Regions from separate parts of the Massilia sp. TSP1-1-2 genome, predicted to be linked through region 1. Evidence: predicted binding sites of a transcription regulator. Region 1 holds the regulator's gene; each other region holds the start of a gene.
The links. The regulator FNR, encoded in region 1, switches genes on or off when oxygen is low (the NO sensors DNR and NnrR bind a similar motif). The targets are predictions, from matches to a motif close to TTGATNNNNATCAA.
Positions count from the first base shown of each region.

Region 1 (4,221 bases):
GTGAGCAGTTGGGCGCTGGCCAGCGTGTTGTACAAAAAGTGCGGCTCGACCTGGGCGTGCAGCAAACTCAATTTGGCCACCGTCAATTCCTTTTCGGTGGCGCTTTGGACCACGCTGGCCTGCTCGGCGCGGCGCAGGCCGGCCACGCGCCGCGTAACCGAGCGCACGATCGCTTCCGCGTTTTCCAGGTTGGTGGCGAAGTCGACGAAAAACCAGTCGCTCCAGGCTGAGCGCTCCGGTTCGCAAATGAGCGTCACGCTGCCGGCCTCGCCATTCGGCGCGACCGTCACCAGGATCTGGTTGAAGTGGGTGCGCAAGTGGCGCGTGAACTGGATTTGCACCGTGTCGCCACTGTAAGGGTCGATACGCTTGATCTTGGCGCGCAGTTGCAAGCTGTCGCGCGCGCTGTCGACCGACTCGATGCCCGGCAGTTCGCGCACCGCCGCCTCGACCAGGTCGAAGGCGGCTCCCGCTTCGAACGGGATTTCGATCTGGCGCCGCTGGCGGTTCGACAGCGAGCTGCTGTTGACTTCGCCGGTAATCAGGCGCACCCGGCGCAGGTGCGAAAAGGCCGTGATCAAGACCACGGCGCCGAGCAGCATGCCGGTCGCCGCAATAAAGCCGCCGGCGTCGCGCCCGATCGGTTGCAGCAGCGCGTCGTTGGCGATCAAGGCGCACAGGAAATACAGCACCATCCAGGAAACGGTGAGGCGAAACAGGAAAAAGAGGCTGGTCATGAGGGGTTCCGGGTCAGTAGTCGTAGGCGCAGCTTAGCAAGCGCGGTCCGTGACTTCCGGCATTATCCGACAGAACCCCGCAGGGGCCGACGGAGGCGGGAAAACCAGCCAATGTCATCGTCGACGGTCCTATCGCAGTAGCGCATCATGTCCTCCATGGCGGCGGGAGCATCCACACCGGCTATATGCTCGGGCGTGGTATTTCTGCGGCATAACAGCACACGGTTGACGATGGTGCCCGTTATCCAGCGGCAGCCCCCTACCTGGACGTTCGTATAGCCGCGACAGGACAATTTGAATGCCAGCGATTGCGCCATGCCAGCGGCCGCGCCGCCGAAACACGACCATAGGATGACCTTGCCCGCAAACGCTTTCGGCAGACCCCGTTTCTCGAGCAGGCGAGCCAGTGAGCGCGCCGAATGCGTATACCCGGCGTCTTTTTGAATGCGGTCGCCATAATTTCCATGTCCCAAAATCAGCAAGTCGTGATGCAGATGGGCCAGACTAATTTCCGGTGATGAGACATCGCTCCCCACATTGCCTTGAGCCGAAGGCTGGCAATGCAGCGTCGCGGCCGCGCTGGCCCACCTTTGTGGGACGGACACGGGCGGACAGGCTAAACTGTCGGCTCCATTCCCAACGCTGCAAGGTTTGCCCATGTCGTTTGCTTCCCTCGGTCTGATCGACCCGCTCATGCGCACGCTCGATGCGCTGGGCTACACGAGCGCCACGCCGGTGCAGGCACAGGCGATCGGCCCGATCCTGGCCGGGCGCGACGTAATGGCCGCAGCCCAGACCGGGACCGGCAAGACCGCCGGTTTCGCCCTCCCGCTGCTGCAGCGCCTGACCATGGAAGGCGGCCAGGTGGGCAGCAACGCGGTGCGCGTGCTGGTGCTGGTGCCCACGCGCGAATTGGCCGAGCAAGTGCACGACAGTTTCAAGGAATATGGCGCCGGCCTGCCGCTGCGCACCCATGTCGCTTACGGCGGCGTGAGCATCAATCCGCAAATGATGAAGCTACGCAAAGGGCTCGACGTACTGGTGGCCACGCCCGGGCGCCTGCTCGACCTGTACCGCCAGAATGCGGTCAAGTTCGACCAGTTGCAAACCTTGGTGCTCGACGAGGCCGACCGCATGCTCGACCTGGGCTTTTCGCGCGAACTGAATGACATTTTTTCCGCCCTGCCCGCCAAGCGCCAGACCCTGTTGTTTTCGGCCACGTTTTCCGACGAGATCCGCGCGCTGGCCGGCAAGCTCTTGAACAACCCTTTGAGCATTGAAGTTAGCGCGCGCAACAGCACGGTGCAGCGGATTCGGCAGTGGGTGGTGCCGGTCGATAAAAAACGCAAGCCCGAGCTGTTCTTGCATTTGTTGCACAAGCTGCGCTGGGGCCAGGTGCTGGTGTTCGTCAAGACGCGCAAGGGTGTCGACCAACTGGTCGACACCCTGGCGGCAAATGGCGTGGCGGCCGACGCGATTCACGGCGACAAGGCGCAGCCGGCGCGCCTGCGGGCGCTGGAGCGTTTCAAGGCGGGCCAGTGCAAGATACTGGTGGCAACCGACGTCGCCGCGCGCGGGCTGGACATCGACGACTTGCCGCAAGTGGTCAATTTCGACTTACCCACCGTGGCCGAAGACTATATCCACCGCACCGGCCGCACCGGCCGCGCGGGCAATGCGGGCCAGGCGGTGTCGCTGGTATGCGCCGATGAGGTGGACTTGCTCGCCGCCATTGAAATGTTCACGCGGCAAACCCTGGAACGCATCGAAGAGCCCGGCTTTTCGCCCGAGCACCGGGTGCCGCTGACCGATACGGCAGGCCAGGTCGTCAAGAAGCCGAAGAAGGCGAAAAAGGCCAAGGTGACGGGCGATGTTTTGCACGTGGATGTCCGCTTTTTAAAAACCCGATAAGCTGCGATGAAGTATGATGCCTGAATGAATCAACCGAATCCCCCTGCAGCTGTATTAAATATCAACGTCTTGAAAGCAAGCTGCGCAGGATGCAGCATGCACCAATTATGCCTTCCCATGGGGCTCGACGAGGGCGAACTGAGTCGGCTGGACCAGATCATTGGCAAGCGCAGCCGCATTTTGCGCGACGAGCGCCTGTACCAAATGGATCAGCCTTTTCGCAGTTTGTACGCGATTCGCTTCGGCCATTTCAAGACTTACCAGGTCAATGCGGCCGGAGAACAACAGATTACGGGTTTTCAGATGGCCGGCGAATTGCTGGGGATGGACGCCATCAGCGGCGACCGCCACCATTGCGACGCAGTGGCGCTCGAGGATAGCGAAGTGTGCGAGATTCCGTTCACCCGCCTTGAAGACTTGTTCGGCCAGGTGCCGACGCTGCTGCGTCATTTTCACCGCATCATGAGCCAGGAAATCACGCGTGAACAAAACGTCATGCTATTGCTGGGCAATATGCGCGCCGAGCAGCGTTTTGCGGTGTTTCTGGTCAATTTGTCGTCGCGCTACGCGGCGCGCGGGTATTCGCCGACCAGCTTTCAGTTGCGCATGTCGCGTGAAGATATTGGCAATTATCTGGGCTTGACCATTGAAAGCATCAGTCGATTGCTGTCGCGCTTCAAAAAGCAGGGCTGGTTAAAGGTCGACAAGCGCGAAGTGACGCTGCTCGACCCGGTGATGCTCAAGGCGATGGCCGCCGGTACCGCGCAGTGCAGCCCGATGGCCTGAGTCAGGCTACCCGTAACAGTCCCCCCACATCGTCGTCGCGCACGCGACGGACCCATGGAACATTGGCTCAGTTGAACCGTTCCATTGCCGCCAATCGTCGCCCCCGCGTTCACGCGCCAGCCGTCGTTGGTCACTTGGGCCCCATGGGACCCAACGACTCAAAACGGCGCCTTTCCATCGTCCGGCACCACGATCAAATACCCCGTCAGCAAGCCGGCCAGCGTGCAAAACGTCCAGAAGAAGAAAAACCCGATGCTGTAGACCGCCATCGGCGCCAGCGACGACAGCGCTTCCGGCTCGACCCACGAGAAGAAAAAGCCTTCAGCGAGCGCCGCGGCCAGGAACGATGGCCACAGCACCGCCATCGCCAGGCGCTTCATGCCCTGCCTCATGGCGCAATGGCCGCATCGGCGTCGATCGTCATCGACTGCTGGGCCGGAAATTGCCATTCGGCAGCCAGGCGCCAGTCGCGCTTGCCCCCTTCCACATTCACCTGCCAGCGCGCCTGCTCCAGCGCCGGCAGCGGCGCCGAAAAACGCCCCTGCGCATCCGGATACACGGCGAGCAAAATGTCTTTTTCAGGCAACGTCGAATGCGCCAGTCCGATCCTGAACGGGGTCGTAACCGGCCGCCCAAAGCTGGTCAATTCGCCCTGCATCGCATGCGCGCCGGCGTTGTAGTGCAGCGCCACCGACAGGCGCTGGGCGCTGGCCACGCGGTCGCGCCGCAAGTCCTGGTTGATCGCCTTGCCCTGCTTGTAATAGTCGTCGACCACCATCGCGTCCTG
Region 1 covers NZ_JAFCTU010000021.1:78,563-82,783, reverse strand. The annotation lists gene ACP7BV_RS17935 (sensor histidine kinase) at 1-737, opposite strand, end outside; gene ACP7BV_RS17930 (hypothetical protein) at 800-1,342, opposite strand; gene ACP7BV_RS17925 (DEAD/DEAH box helicase) at 1,395-2,648, shown strand; gene fnr (fumarate/nitrate reduction transcriptional regulator Fnr) at 2,673-3,434, shown strand; gene ACP7BV_RS17915 (hypothetical protein) at 3,593-3,814, opposite strand; gene ACP7BV_RS17910 (FixH family protein) at 3,823-4,221, opposite strand, start outside.

Region 2 (4,221 bases), on a different contig from region 1:
GGATTTGCCGCACAACTTTCCCGCCGTCGAGGTGATCAGTTTCGCCGAGTCCGTCAAGGACGAGAATCGCGCGGTCTTCGAAAAACGGCTGAACGCTGAGTTGGCGCTGGAACAGGAAGGCAACACGCTGCTCGAGATCCATCCGCCGGGCAGGCGCCCCGAATACAGCGTGATTACCGTCTTCGAACCTGTCAAGCCGGGCATCAAGGTGCTGGGCTTCGATTTGCTGGCCAACCCCCTGCAGGCGGAAAACCAGACCCGCTTGCGCGAAGGCGGCCACTTGATCGCCTCGGGAATGCCGATTCCCATTCCGTCCGGACCGCAACGCACCGTCCTGGCGATGCGCTTGCCGATCTACATGCCTAACGCGCCGACCGACACCGTGCACGCGCGGCGCGTGGCCTTCGTGGGCGCCGTTGGCATCGCTTTTTCGGTCGATACGCTGGTCTCGGGCGTCATCGATGAAATGCCGGTCAGGCATGTGCGCATGACGCTGGTGGACAACGACCCTGGCCTCGATAAAAAGCGCGGGCGCGTGTTGCTCGATACGCTGCGCGGCACGAGCACCTCGCATGGATTTTTTTCCGACCGCTTCAGCAATACCTTGCCGATCAACTTTCACGGGCGCCGGTGGGATGCCACGTTCAGCGTTGATGCGCGCGATTTGCACACGGGGTTCGAGGAATTCCTGCCGTGGCTGGCGATGCTGGCCGGTTTTGTCAGCTCGATGCTGCTGTACGCGCTGTTTCATGCACTGACGTCGTCGCGCCGGCGCGCCATCAAGATGGCCAAGGGCATGACGCGCGAACTGCGCGAAAGCCAGACCAAGCTGGAACAGTCGCACCACAACCTGCGCCGGCTGGCGGCCCATGCCGACCAGATCAAGGAAGGCGAGCGCAAACGCATCGCCCGCGAAATTCACGATGACCTGGGACAGAACCTGCTGGCGCTGCGCATCGAGGCCGACATGCTGGCCACGCGCACGCGCGACCGCCACCCGCGCCTGCATGCGCGCGCCCGCTCGACCCTGTCGCAGATTGACACGACCATCAAGAGCGTGCGCCAGATCATCAACGACCTGCGCCCGAATGTGCTCGACCTTGGTCTGTCGGCCGCCGTCGAGTGGCAGATCGCCGAGTTCCGACGCCGCACGGGCATCGCGTGCGAACTGGTTGCCGAACCGAAGGAAATCACGCTGGGCGACCATGCCGCCACCGCGTTTTTCCGCATCTTGCAAGAATCGCTGAGCAATATCGTGCGCCACGCGCACGCCACCAGCGTGCGGGTCGAACTGACCTCGACAGGTCAGGAACTGACCATGACGGTGATCGACAACGGCATCGGGCTGGGCGAGCGCGAGCGCGGCAAGGCAGGCTCGTTCGGCCTGGTGGGCATCGAAGAGCGCATCAGCATCCTGGGCGGGGCATTTTTGATCAGCAGCACCGACGGCGAAGGCACCACAGTGTGCGTCTCGGTGCCGCTTCATGGTGACGGCGCGCCTGATGCAACGCACAGCGGCGCCGACGCCGCCGGGCAGCAAGCGGAACTTGTCTGACACGCTGCAGCCCTGTCCTAAACAGACGCAGCGCGATGGGTCGGGAAACGTGTCAGCGGCTGCTTGAAGGGCTCGGATTTAACCCAAATAATTGTTGACGAAACTCAAGTTAGCAACGGCGCACCGGAGCAACATCTTCATCAAGTAACGAAAATCAATGTAAATAGGAAAGTGATTTTCGACTGGGACAAGAAAGGAGGATCGACGGGAACGCCGCTTCATCGGTAAAACTAGGGATGTCATCAAACCAAAACCACACTCTATAAAGAGGAACGATCATGAAAACGAATAACGTAATGAACGCTATTGCCGCCTTGAATCTGGAGCCAATCAAGAACAAGCTGATGGACGCCGAGCATGGCGAAGGATGGAGCAGGGCCAAGGTCGAGGCCATGGATGTTGAATATCGGCGTTTTCTTCACCTGATGCATGCTTTCCCCAATGAAGCAGCCTCGCCGACGAAAGCCGTCGATACCTTCTGGCACTACCACATTCTCGATACGCAAAAGTACGCAGCCGATTGCGATGATGTTTTCGGCTGCTTCATGCACCACAACCCGTACGGCGATGAAGGGAGCGCAGCCGATGTGGTGTCGCCCGGCGAGCGCATGCAGCAATTGTATGAAGCGACCTTCGGCGAAGCTTATATCCGGCCTGAAGCCTATTGCCTCGACCAGAGCGCCGGCGCAACGGCCGATGGCGCCCCCTCCCGGGGGGCCGCGAAAAATGCGAGCGCACAAGCAGGCGTGTGCATCGCCCGTTGCCACCCCTTTTGCATGATGCACGCCAAGCCGGCGAACGCTAAAACGGCGATCGGCGACACGCCCCGGATGCGGCGGCCAGTACCGGCCGTCGCCGCTCGGACCTTTGCCTGACGCGGGAAGCGCCTGAACAAGGACGGCGACTATGGGCGCCTTGCCCATACGCCGCAGGCGCGCCCCGCCAGCCCTGGCGGGGCACGGAGCAACTAAGGCGCAGGCCCTTTGCGGACCTGCGCAGCGCGTCATCAGGCCGCGATATGCATGGGGGTCACTTCGACCCCCATCAGCGACTTGAGTTCGCGAATGCTAAATTCGCTCACTTCATGCATGCGCAGCAAGATCGTGGCGCCGATCGGCAACGTATGGTGCCGAATCTTGCTGATCACCGGTGGCGCCACTTCCAATGCGCGCGACAGTGCCGCGTCATTTTTCAGGTTTAATTTCTCCATGATGGCATCGAGGACCTTGTTCGGGTCATAGGTCACTTCTTCGGGCATGTGTCGTTTCGTCATCATCAATTCTCTCAAAAATTCACATTCCGTGGCTTATTCGCCTCCGGCTCGTCTTTACCAGCCATAAGCAAGTCAAACAAGTCAATACTCGCAGAACGTACGGGGCTTACCAGTCATTCGGTAATAACCGGATATTTATTGGTATTTGCTCAAGCTGCGACATTTTCACACAAAAACGCGTTGTACTAAAGTAAATTTTCGCGAGTGTGTGCGGCAACTAACGCTGGACGCATGACGGCGAGCATCCATTCCAGCGTGAGCCTGGTCGCCATCTGGGTATAAGTTGTGGGAATTAGATAGAATTGAAACAACAGGCGGTCGTCATCACGCTGCAGGCGCCAGCCGAGCTGGCGACGGATTTCCTCGGGCGGCGGCGGCGGACGGCGCGCCGTCTCGCGCGCGAACATGTAGGCGCGGACTTGCTCCTTGGTGGGCTGTGTGACGCGATGCGGCATAGCGGGCTCTAGCACAAGTGAATGACCGTGGGTCGACATTGCTCACGATACGTGCGCGCGCCGCAGCGCGCTTGACGAAGCTCAAGTGCGCGCCTGCTTACTTTTTGCTTACTTTTTGCTTACTTTTTGCTTACTTTCTGCTTGGTTCCTGCTCACTTCTTCTGGCTGGCCAGGTACAAGGTCTTGGCGTCCTGATGCGCGCGATCAACCGTGCGCAAGGCTTCCTTGTCATCGTGTTCGATGAAAAAATCCAGATCCTGGGCCTTGACCACGAGCTTGATGGCGGCCGCGTCGCTCAGCTGGTACTTTTCGGTGATCAGCGTGGTTACTTCGTCGAGATATTCTTCGTAGGTCATGGGAGGCTCATCTAATCTGGGAAGGGCGTCATTCTACCAGCACCCCCGCGCGCCCCATCGCCGCCACGGCGCTCGCCAGCTCGGGAAACCGCAGGCGCACGCCCAGTTCACCCTTGATGCGCGCATTGCTCATGCGGCGCGACTCGGACATGAACGAGAGCAGCATGGGCGAGACGCGCTCTGCCAGCGGCGCGCGCGCCAGCCGTGGCGGACGCGGCATACCGAATGCATCAGCAACGGTGTCGAAATAATCGGCCATCAGCATGTGGGTGTCATCGACGGCATGATAAATCCGTCCAGGCAAACCCCTGAACAAGGCCAGTGCAACGATGTTGGCCAGGTCATCCGCATGAATATGATTGGTATAGACATCGTCTTGCGCCAGCAGCGCCGGCGTGCCCTGCTCCAGGCGCTTGAGCGGCAAGCGTTCGCGTGCATAGATGCCCGGCACGCGCAACAAGGCCACGCTTGAACCGCTGCGCCGGGCCCAGGCGCGCAGCACCCGTTCGGCATCGACCCGGCGCTGCGCGCGCGCATTGTGCGGCGCCACGGTGCGCGTCTCATCGATCAGCACCCCGCCGC
Region 2 covers NZ_JAFCTU010000001.1:75,134-79,354, reverse strand. The annotation lists gene ACP7BV_RS00370 (CHASE domain-containing protein) at 1-1,555, shown strand, start outside; gene ACP7BV_RS00365 (glycine-rich domain-containing protein) at 1,834-2,430, shown strand; gene ACP7BV_RS00360 (hypothetical protein) at 2,562-2,831, opposite strand; gene ACP7BV_RS00355 (hypothetical protein) at 3,014-3,283, opposite strand; gene ACP7BV_RS00350 (hypothetical protein) at 3,436-3,639, opposite strand; gene ACP7BV_RS00345 (SDR family oxidoreductase) at 3,668-4,221, opposite strand, start outside.
Region 2: a site for FNR is predicted at 1,650-1,663, ahead of ACP7BV_RS00365 (glycine-rich domain-containing protein). Genes of this name have one in related genera too.

Region 3 (4,221 bases), on a different contig from region 1:
CCGATCATTTTAGGCTCGTGTGAGACGGGTAGAGACCGCAAAGATGGGGCGCCCGGCTATGCAGAAGACTTAGCTGGTCAACTCGGAACTTGGGTTTTTGCCCCGACTGAAGAGGCGTGGTACAACAATGGCGGCATGCTAGGGTCCGGAAAGATTGGCCCACCGCCGAGCTGGGATGGACAGGGCCCATGGGTCACTAAAGTTCCCGGAATGCGTCACTGAGCTCTATAGCGTCCGCTTTAAATTTAATCTTTCCAGTGGTTGCCCATCGGTTTTAATGCTCCCATTTTTTCGAGTGATGTATGAAAATTGTGCATAGTGGATTTCTAGTGTTATCTATATTATCGGTTGGCTGTCAGCCTGATCGGGCTTCGCCTCCAGTGTTGGAGTCTGCTCCTGCCAGACTAGCCAAACAAGGGCCGAATTTGACATTCACTCAGGAGATGATTTCGCTGGTTGATCAAGCAGATAAAATCCTTGTAACGGAACACTCCTCAATTATCGACGCGCTCGATTCTCAAAGGGGGATTTCGTTGGTGCCTGTCGATATCGTTTATCAAAGTAAAATTCTCAGTGAAGAGCAAACCTCAAAGCTCGTCGCTCTGCTCTGGGAGATGGACCAAGAAGTTGGTGCAAACCGGAGTGTTGATCTGAAGATTCTGAACACGCCAGAGGTGAGTTCAAAATCATGTATATTCGCGCCGCACCACAGCATTACTTTTTTTCTCCAGAAAAACGAACCTAAGAAAATGTCTATTGATTTTGCTTGCGGCAGGGCGGAATGGGCGGGCTCAGCAGCATCTGTTCCTGGGGCCTTTATTTCAAAGTTCTATGGCTTCGCGAAACTCATTGGAATTAATCCACTTCAAAACTGGGAAGACTTAGCCGCGAAACACCTTAAAAGCGACCCGGAAAAGAAAACCTCGCGATAACGAGGGAAGCCGCCACGGAACGGCACGGGGTAGTTATGCCGTTCGATCTATCCTCCTATTGATATCGAGGGGGGGGGGGCGCCGCGGGAATGCCGGTATCCGTGGCGTCGCCTTGCGTGCAATCGCCGTCGAACCCAGCTTTTCCTCGCCGCGCAGCGCCGGACCTCGACCAAGTTCATCGACGGCCAGCGCCCGTCATAGGCTCCCCGCGCTGGCGACAACGATGCCTTCAAGCTGGCGCTCGCGCACGCAGGGTGCGACTTCGGCCAGGGTTTTCTGTTCTCACGTCCGCTCGCCGCCGCCGACATGGGCGCCTTGCTGGGCCATCAGCCCTCACCCACAAGCCGCTACGGGCGCAGCCGGCCTGGCACGGCCGGCAAATGCGTTTCCAGTTCCGCCCGGGTCAATTGCCCCAGCCGCGTCAACACCAGCTTGCCTTCCGGGTTGAACAGCAGCGTGGTCGGGTAAGCTTGCACCTTGAATTCCTTGATGGCTTGCTCGTTGCCGGCAATGATGGGGTAGCTCACGTGCAGCGCCCTGGCGAACTGGCGCAAGCGCATCACGCTCTCGCCGTCGGCCGCCAGTCCCAGCACCATTACGTCGCTGCGCGCGTGCGACAGCGCTTCGAGTTCGGGCATCTCCTGAATGCACGGCGCGCACCATGTGGCCCAGACATTGAGCACCACCCATTTGCCGCGATAGGCTTCGAGCGTGTGCAGCTTGCCTTCGACATCGGTCAGGTGCATGGCGTGGGCGGGCGACAAAGCGGCAACGGCCAGCAGGGCCGCCGCCAGCAGGGAGCGGGTACGCATCCGGGCGCGCATTACAAGCGGGCCGACAGGCCGATGACCAGTGCGCGGTTGGCCGTCAGTTGCACGCCGGTGACGTGGCGGTGCAGCGGCACCTGGTAGAACGCATACAGTTGCGTCGACTTGCTCAGCGCATAGCTCAGGCCCGGGCTGGCGTACAGGAAGCGTCCGCCGCTGCTGGCCGGTTCCGCTTCGCTGCCGCTGTCGGCGCTCTTGTGGACGTAGTTCAGCTGGCCCTGGATGCCCAGGCCGCCAGCCAGGCCCTTGCGCACGCCCACATCCACGCCGAGCTGGGCGCCGGGGCGGAAGTTTTCGCGCGTGTTGATCGCGTGCTGGTACTGTGCCTGGGCAAACCAGGAAGCGTCGAGCGCGGTCAGTTTTTGATGATAGTAGCTGCCTGCGATCAAGTCCATGGTGCCGCTGCCGGGCTGCATGCTGCGCTCGGCCCGCGCACCCTGGGCGTTGCTCTCGTCATATTTTCCGGTCGGCAGCTTGACGCCGAAAGTAATGCCGGCGCTGGCCGGCTTGAGCGGGTCGGCCACGCCCGTCAACTGGTAGCGCCCAATGATGCGCGCGTCGTTCAAAGCGGTAAATTTCCAGCTGTCGCCGATCTTGGCGCCGTGGTGATTGTGAATATGAAAGTGTTCGCGCTGAACAGCCGCGGCGCTGACCGTCAGGCCAAAGCCATTGCCGAAATTGTGGCCGTAGCTTAGCACCACGTTGCGGTTTTGTGTGCTCACTTCGTCATGGTGCGAGGGGACCTGGCCGACCGACACCTTATCCGAACCGGACATCGGCTGGTCCTGGTTCATGTACTCGTAGCGCAGGTCGAAGGCGTCGCTTGCTTCAGTCAGCGCGCTCTCGGCTGTCCAGTTGGTGTTGACGGCGCAAAAGGAGGCGCCGCAGCTGGCCAGCGCAATTGATGGCGCCAGTGCTGCAAGGGCCGCGGCCAGGAGAGTGTGCGTTGTTTTCATAATGTGTCCCTGAGAATGAAAGCCTGCCAGGGCAGGTATGGACGACTGCTTGTCGTGGCGTGGAAATCATACTTTTAGCGCGCATGTTTTTCACATGATCTACATCAAAATTTTCCAGAAAACCCAATAATATTGCAGGTTGGGAAATTTTTGATCTGGATCAATTTTTTAATATGCTGATCAAATGTATGATTTGATCAAGGTCAAGCGGTGCAGATTCGCACCAGACATTACTAGGTGAGAAAAACATGAAAAGGACCATCATTTCGCAAGCCCTCCTGACGCTGGTTATCGGCGCAGCTTCCTTGTCGCCAGCTGGCTTGTCGTCGGCACTTGCCCAGCACGCCGGACACGGCGCCGCTACGGGAAGCTCGGCCGTTCAGTACCGGCCGGACGTGACGTACACGCTGCGCACCGATATTGCCGACGGCAAGCTGGTGTTCATCAGCGAGACGGGCGCCAACAAGGGCACGGCCAACCCAACGCTCAATGTGCCTGAAGGCGCAGTAGTGCAGATCAATCTGGTCAATGGCGACGGCGCCACCCACGACTTGACGGTGCCCGACTTTAACGTCAAGTCGAACCAGATCAACGACAAGGGCGCCAGCACCTCGATCGTCTTCAAGGCCGACAAAAAGGGCGTCTTCAATTATATCTGCTCCTTGCCCGGCCACGTTGCGGCCGGCATGATCGGCAAGATCATCGTCGGCGGGGCAGTTGCCGCGCCGGTGGCCAAGGGCGCCGACATTTCGCGCAACCCGACCGACGTGGGTACGCCGGTCGGCGCGCGCGGACCGCAAAAGCTGACGGTCGGGCTGGAGACGACGGAAGTCGTCGGCCAATTGGCTGACGGCACCACGTACAAATACTGGACCTTCAACAGCAAGGTGCCCGGTCCCTTTTTACGGGTACGGGTCGGCGACACGGTCGAGGTAAACCTGAGCAACGCCAAGGATAGCCACATGATCCACTCGGTTGACTTCCATGCAGTAACCGGTCCCGGCGGCGGCGCTGCAGTCACCCAGGCCGCGCCCGGCAGCACCAAAAGCTTCACGTTCAAGGCGCTCAATCCCGGCCTGTATGTGTATCACTGCGCCACTCCGATGGTCGCCCAGCACATCTCGAACGGCATGTACGGCATGATCCTGGTCGAGCCGGAAGGCGGCCTGGCCAAAGTGGACCGCGAGTTCTATGTGATGCAAGGTGAGCTGTACACCGCTCAGCGCCACGGCACGCCAGGCGAAGCCGAGTTCTCGCTCGAAAAACTGCTCAACGAGCAGCCCGAGCACCTGATGTTCAACGGCACCCACGATGCGCTCACCAAGACGCACCGCATGGAAGCGAAAGTGGGCGAAACGGTGCGCATTTTCTTCGGGGTGGGCGGGCCTAACCTGACGTCGAGCTTTCACGTGATTGGCGAAGTGTTCGACCGCGTCTATTCGCAGGCTGACCTGACGTCGCTGCCGGCAAAGAACGTGCAGACGACAACGGTTGCGCCCGGTGGTG
Region 3 covers NZ_JAFCTU010000017.1:16,229-20,449, reverse strand. The annotation lists gene ACP7BV_RS15760 (RHS repeat-associated core domain-containing protein) at 1-222, shown strand, start outside; gene ACP7BV_RS15755 (hypothetical protein) at 303-932, shown strand; gene ACP7BV_RS15750 (TlpA family protein disulfide reductase) at 1,280-1,744, opposite strand; gene ACP7BV_RS15745 (transporter) at 1,756-2,715, opposite strand; gene nirK (copper-containing nitrite reductase) at 2,964-4,221, shown strand, end outside.
Region 3: a site for FNR is predicted at 2,866-2,879, ahead of nirK (copper-containing nitrite reductase). Genes of this name have one in related genera too.